Regions from separate parts of the Janthinobacterium sp. GW822-FHT07A03 genome, predicted to be linked through region 3. Evidence: predicted binding sites of a transcription regulator. Region 3 holds the regulator's gene; each other region holds the start of a gene.

The links. Region 3 encodes LexA, which represses DNA repair genes until DNA is damaged. Its sites were predicted from a motif close to ACTGTATNNNNATACAGT; they were not measured.
Region 1: the regulator LexA is predicted to act here: its motif matches at 1,393-1,410, upstream of recA (recombinase RecA).
Region 2: the regulator LexA is predicted to act here: its motif matches at 985-1,002, upstream of AC1RJW_RS02695 (PA0069 family radical SAM protein).

What each region holds. Positions count from the first base shown of each region.
Region 1 covers NZ_JBXAKW010000003.1:337,641-339,910, forward strand. Annotated here, with positions in the region: gene recA (recombinase RecA) at 199-1,302, opposite strand; gene AC1RJW_RS11140 (response regulator) at 1,544-2,270, shown strand, end outside.
Region 2 covers NZ_JBXAKW010000001.1:589,948-592,217, forward strand. Annotated here, with positions in the region: gene AC1RJW_RS02685 (methyl-accepting chemotaxis protein) at 1-98, shown strand, start outside; gene AC1RJW_RS02690 (tRNA-uridine aminocarboxypropyltransferase) at 241-936, shown strand; gene AC1RJW_RS02695 (PA0069 family radical SAM protein) at 1,065-2,204, shown strand; gene AC1RJW_RS02700 (gamma-glutamylcyclotransferase) at 2,201-2,270, opposite strand, start outside.
Region 3 covers NZ_JBXAKW010000001.1:324,432-326,701, forward strand. Annotated here, with positions in the region: gene AC1RJW_RS01460 (cystathionine gamma-synthase family protein) at 1-854, shown strand, start outside; gene lexA (transcriptional repressor LexA) at 920-1,555, opposite strand; gene rpsF (30S ribosomal protein S6) at 1,831-2,220, shown strand; gene priB (primosomal replication protein N) at 2,241-2,270, shown strand, end outside.

The DNA.
Region 1 (2,270 bases), on a different contig from region 3:
CACCTTGTCTTTCATTCCACGATCACATCACCCAAACACAATCGCCGCCCGGCGCAACAGCGCGGGACGGCGATCATGGTCACACCTTGCAGCAAGCCATGCGTAGGTCGGATTAGGCCCCTTGGGCCGTAATCCGACAACATTGTTGACGTCTGTGGTGTTGTCGGATTACGCGCGGCTTTGCCGCGCTAATCCGACCTACTCTGCCTTGGCTTCCGCAGCCTTGGCAGCCTTGTCGGCGGCTTTATCCGCTTTTTCCGGCTTTTCAGCAGCCAGCGGCGGCAGTTCGCGCACGCCCAGCGAAGCGCGGACCTTGTTTTCGATCTCGCGGGCCAACGCCGGACGCTCTTGCAGGAAGGCGCGGGCGTTGTCCTTGCCCTGGCCGATGCGTTCGCCGTTGTAGCTGTACCACGAACCGGATTTTTCCACGATCTTGGCATCCGAACCCAGGTCCAGGATTTCGCCTTCGCGCGAGGTGCCGGCGCCGTACAGGATATCGAAGTGCGCTTCCTTGAACGGCGGCGCGATCTTGTTCTTGACGACCTTGACCTTGGTTTCGTTGCCGATGACTTCATCGCCGGACTTGATCGAGCCCGTACGGCGGATGTCCAGGCGCACGGAGGCGTAGAATTTCAGCGCATTGCCGCCCGTGGTCGTTTCCGGGCTGCCGAACATCACGCCGATCTTCATGCGGATCTGGTTGATGAAGATGACCAGGGTATTCGTGCGGTTGATGGAGCCGGTCAGCTTGCGCAGGGCTTGCGACATCAGACGCGCTTGCAAACCTGGCAGGGAATCGCCCATGTCGCCTTCGATCTCGGCACGTGGCGTCAGTGCGGCCACGGAGTCGATGACGACGAGGTCGACGCTGCCCGAACGCACGAGGGCGTCGCAGATTTCCAGTGCCTGCTCGCCCGTATCCGGTTGCGAGATCAGCAATTCATGCAGGTTCACGCCCAGCTTTTGCGCGTAACCGACGTCCAGCGCGTGCTCGGCATCGATAAAGGCGCAGGTGCCGCCCAGTTTTTGCATTTCAGCAATGGTTTGCAGGGTCAGCGTGGTTTTACCCGACGATTCAGGACCATAGATTTCCACCACGCGGCCGCGCGGCAAGCCGCCCACGCCCAGCGCGATATCGAGGCCGAGCGAACCGGTCGACACGACTTGCACTTCTTCGATCGGTGCGCTGGCATCCATGCGCATGACCGAACCTTTGCCAAACTGCTTCTCGATCTGCGCCAGTGCGGCGGCGAGCGCCTTGGCTTTTTCCGATGCGGGTACTACAGCTTTTTTATCGTCCATATGTTCTTTCAGCCGTTCTACAGTTGCGGACTCAATGGAATCCGGCAGCCTGCGATAGCGCCAGTGGGTTAAATTCTTTACACAGACAGTACTGTATAAAAAAACAGTGATCAATGCAAGCGGAACGTGGATTTGTTTTGAAACAGATCAATACAAGCCTGGTTTCTCACAAAAACTCGCCACCTTGCGGAAAATGAAACACAATACAATCCTCTACCGCCGCAAGCATAGGAAGTGCACCATGCGTATTTTACTTGCCGAAGATGACAGCGTGCTGGCCGATGGCCTGACCCGTTCGCTGCGCCAGTCCGGTTATGCGATCGACTACGTCAAGACCGGGCAGGAAGCCGATACGGCCCTGTCCACCCAGGAATTCGACCTGCTGATCCTCGATCTGGGCCTGCCGAAGATGTCCGGCCTGGAAGTGCTGCGCCGCCTGCGCGCGCGCGCCTCGCTGCTGCCCGTGCTGATCCTGACGGCCGCCGATTCCATCGAACAACGCGTGAATGGCCTCGACCTCGGTGCCGATGATTATATGGCCAAGCCGTTCGCCCTGTCGGAACTGGAGGCAAGAGTGCGCGCCCTGACGCGCCGCGGCGCCGGCGGCGGCGCCACCATCATCAAGCACGGCCCCCTCAGCTACGACCAGGTAGGACGCAGCGCCTACATCAACGACCAGATGCTCGACCTGTCGGCGCGCGAACTGGGCCTGCTGGAAATATTGCTGGGCCGCACCGGCCGCCTCGTCTCGAAAGAACAGCTGGTCGACCACCTGTGCGAATGGGGCGAAGAAGTATCGAACAACGCCATCGAAGTATATGTGCACCGCCTGCGCAAGAAAATCGAGGTAGGCGGCGTGCGCATCGCCACCGTGCGCGGCCTCGGCTATTGCCTGGAAAAATACTCGGAAGCGGCGCGCCTGAATGCCGAAGCGGGCGAGTCGGCAAGCCCGGCCAGCGGGCCCGCCA
Region 2 (2,270 bases), 270 kb from region 3:
CCAGCGGCCCAGCCAAGGCCGCAAAACCGGACACGACGCCCGCCAGCAAGCCGCGCGCACCGGTTGCTTCCGGCGCCGATGAGTGGGAAGAGTTTTAATCCGTTGTTTTAATCCGTTGTTTCAGGCCTTTCCAAGCAGTTTTTGGCAGTTGTTTGAACCGGCCCTTCACATGGCCATTCCCGTTGGCATGGCGTGGGCGCTACAATCGCGGCTTGAAGACAGCCGCGAACGCGCTCCGCCATGACCACCCGCCGTACCTCCAGCCCTAGCTCCAGTCATCCCTCAGCATCGTCCTCCCTGGCGGAGCCGGCCAAACGCGCACGCTGCCCGGTCTGCCTGCGCGCCGCAGCCAGCTGCATCTGCCGCTGGATCGCTCCCGTTGCCCACGCGGTGGAAGTGCTGATCCTCCAGCATCCGCTGGAAGTCCACAACGCCAAGGGCAGTGCCCGCTTACTGCACCTGAACCTGCCCAACAGCCGCCTGCTGACGGGCGAACAGTTTGCCCCGGAGGCGCTCGCCGAATTGCTGGTCGGCAAGCACAATGTGCTGCTGTACCCGGATACGCCCGGCGACCGTTCGCTGGGCATCGCGCCGCCGCCAGCGCTCGACCCCGCCATCTTGCTCGATCCCGCCCGGTTGGCGACCCAATTGCGGCTGGTGGTGCTGGACGCCACCTGGCGCAAGAGCCGCAAGATGCTGTACCTGAATCGCCCATTGCAACAGCTGCCGCGCCTGCCGTTGCGCGACACGCCTGCCTCCCATTATTTGATCCGCAAGGCGCACGCGCCGGACCAGTTATCGACCCTGGAAGCGACGTGCTATGCCCTGATGCAGTTGGAGCAGGACGCGTCCCGCTTCGTTCCCCTGATCACGGCATTTGACGGCTTTGTCGCGCAGCAGTTGAGTTATGTCATACCGCATGGCGAAAAAGCTTGAAACGACAGCACGGCAGCCCTTGATCTTGCCCGCACAGCGGCATAGTATACTGTACGTATATACAGTTGATGGGGCCGTTCATGAAAGCAATCATTCCAGCGCACGATGACAGCTTCGCCGGGCAAGCCATGTTGCCGCCGCAATCGCTGAAAGCCCAGAAGGGGCGCGGGGCCGTCTCGAACCTGCAGGGACGCTACGAGGCGCATGCGCGCGCCGGTTTCGATGATGGCTGGAGCGTGGGCGGCCTGGACGAGGCGGATGTTGAGGCGGCGCCGACCTGGAAGACGCAGGTCAGCGACGAGCAGGCGCGCACCATCCTCACGCGCAACGCTTCGCCCGATTTGCCGTTCAATGTGTCGCTGAACCCGTACCGGGGTTGCGAACATGGCTGTATATATTGCTTTGCCCGTCCCACGCACAGCTACCTGGGCCTGTCGCCTGGCCTGGATTTCGAAAGCCGCATCTACGCCAAGGTGAACGCCCCCGAACTGCTGCGGCGCGAACTGGCCAAGCCGTCGTATGTGCCCGAACCGATCGCCCTGGGCGTGAACACGGATGCGTATCAGCCCTGCGAACGGGAACGGCAGCTGACGCGGCGCGTGCTGGACGTGCTGCACGAATGCGACCATCCCGTGGCGCTGATCACGAAATCGTCGCTGATCGAGCGCGATATCGACATCCTGGTGCCCATGGCGGCCAGGCGCCTGGCGGCCGTGGCCGTCACTGTCACCACGCTCGACCCGGCCATCGCGCGCACCCTGGAACCGCGCGCGGCCGCACCGGCGCGGCGCCTGCGCACCATCCGCACCCTGACGGAGGCGGGCATTCCCGTGGGCGTGAGCATCGCGCCCATCATCCCTTTCGTGACGGAACCCGAAATCGAGCAGCTGCTCGAAGCCGTGCGCGACGCGGGCGCCATCCACGCCCATTATGTGGTGCTGCGCCTGCCGTGGGAAGTGAGTCCATTGTTCCAGCAATGGCTGGAAGCGCACTTTCCAGAGCGGGCACAGCGCGTGATGAACCGGGTGCGCGAAATGCGTGGCGGCAAGGATTACGACAGCGCGTTCGGCGCGCGCATGCGGGGCGAAGGCGTGTGGGCTGACCTCATCCGTCAGCGTTTTGAAAAGGCCGTGCACCGGCTGGGGCTGCACGGCAAGGGCGGACGCTTCAAGCAGCTCGATTGCACGCAGTTCCGCCGGCCACTGGTGGTGCCGTCGCTGGGCGCAAACGTAAAAAAAGGCAATGCGGGGCAGCTGGATCTGTTTTAAGTTAAACCAGCGTCAGCGCTGATGCCGCAGGGGTGTGCCGCGGCGCTGTCCTGGCTATGTGCCTGG
Region 3 (2,270 bases):
TGTCGTTCGTCGATGCCACTGATGTGGCGAACGTGGCGGAGGCCATCACGCCGGCCACGCGAATTGTTTTTGTGGAAACTATTGCCAATCCTCGCACGCAGATCGCCGACCTGGCAAAAATCGGTGACTTGTGCCGCGAGAAGGGTATTTTGTACATCGTTGACAACACCATGACGACGCCATACCTGTTCCGTCCGAAAGCCGTGGGCGCGGGCCTGGTGGTCAATGCGCTGACGAAATCCATCGGCGGCCACGGCAATGCCCTGGGCGGCAGCTTGACGGATACGGGTGTGTTCGACTGGACGCAATATCCGAATATTTTCGAGAATTACAAAAAAGCGGCGCCCACGCAGTGGGGCATCGCGCAAATCCGCGCCAAGGCCTTGCGCGACTTCGGCGCCTCGCTGGGGCCGGAAGCGGCGCACCATATCGCCGTCGGCGCGGAAACCATGGCCTTGCGCATGGACCGTACCTGTTCGAACGCCCTGGCGCTGGCCACCATGCTTGCCGCCGATCCGCGCGTGGCAGCCGTGCATTACCCGGGCTTGCCGTCGCACCCGCAGCATGCGCTGGCGACGGACTTGTTCCGCAGCTATGGTTCGCTGTTCAGCTTTGAATTGAAGGATGGCATCGACTGCTTCGATTTCCTCAATCGTTTGAATCTGGCCATTCCAGCGAGCAACCTCGGCGACACGCGCACCCTGGTCATTCCCGTCGCCCACACGATCTTCTATGAGATGGGTGCCGAGCGGCGTGCCAGCATGGGTATCGCCGAATCGCTGATCCGCGTCTCCGTCGGCATCGAGGACGAGGTGGATCTGCTCGAGGATTTCCGCCAGGCACTCGATGTATAAGTCGCCGGACAAATGAAAAGGGCCGCAACAGTCATGTTGTTGCGGCCCTTTTTGTGTGCAGTCGTTTAATGCCAGCTGCGCATCAAGCCCACGGCCAGGCCTTCCAGGGCGAATTCGTCTTCCGGCGACACGGTAATGACCTTGAAGTCGGGGTTTTCCGGCAGCAATTCGATGACGGAGCCCGTCTTCTTGTAGCGCTTGACGGTGACTTCGTCACCGATGCGGGCGACGACGATCTGGCCGTTCTTGGCGCTGTCGACCTTCTTGACGGCCAGTAAATCGCCATCCATGATGCCGGCGTCGCGCATGGACCAGCCGCGCACCTTCAGCAGGAAGTCGGGCTTGGCCGAGAACAGGGCCGGGTCCACGTTGTAGCTCGCTTCCAGGTTTTCCTGCGCCAGGATGGGCGAACCGGCCGCCACCCTGCCGATCAGGGGCAGCGACATCAGCAGCGCCGCCGGCACTTTCGATGGCGGCGCTTCGGCCGCCGCGCCGATCAGGCGGATGCCGCGCGAGGTGCCGGGCGAAATCTCGATGGCGCCCTTGCGGGCCAGGGCCTGCAAATGCTCTTCGGCCGCATTGGCCGATTTGAAACCCAGTTCATTGGCGATTTCGGCACGGGTGGGAGGAAAGCCCGTGTTTTCAATCGCGTCCTTGATCAGGTTCAGGATTTGTTCTTGTCGTGCTGTCAGCTTGATCATGAGCGGTGGGTGCATACTGAAATGCTGTCTATATGAACAGTCTGTATTTTTGTACAGTATCGTCCACTATGCAAGGGGATTTCCGTGTTTTCGGCGAATTTCGCAAGAAATACTTGTCCGCGGTCGGAAAGTGCGGTGGCGCGCGGCCTTTTCGGGCGCTGGTGCAAGCAATGATTGAAACGTTTGCAAAAGGCGGTTATAATCTTCGGCTGACCTTCCCACACCCGTCTTGACGCCGGGGTGGGCGATTATCAATCCGACCTGAAGGAGTTTGCATGCGTCATTATGAAATAGTCTTTATCGTCCATCCGGACCAAAGCGAGCAAGTGCCCGCGATGATCGAACGCTACAAAGCCAGCGTAACCACCCGCGGCGGTTCGGTTCACCGCGTGGAAGATTGGGGCCGCCGTCAAATGGCTTACTCGATCCAAAAGCTGCCTAAAGCACACTACATCTGCCTGAACATCGAATGCGACAACGAGACCCTGGTCGAGTTGGAAACAGCATTCAAATTCAATGATGCCGTGTTGCGTCACCTGACCGTTAAAATGAAGAAAGCTGAAACAGCTCCTTCGCCGATGATGAAATCGGTACAACGCGAAGACGCGGCCAAAAGCCACCGCACCGAAGCACCAGCAGCCGCTCCAGCCGCAGCAGCAGCTTAATTCTTGACCAGGATCGTGCGCTGAACCAGCTACAAGTCACCGCCATCATT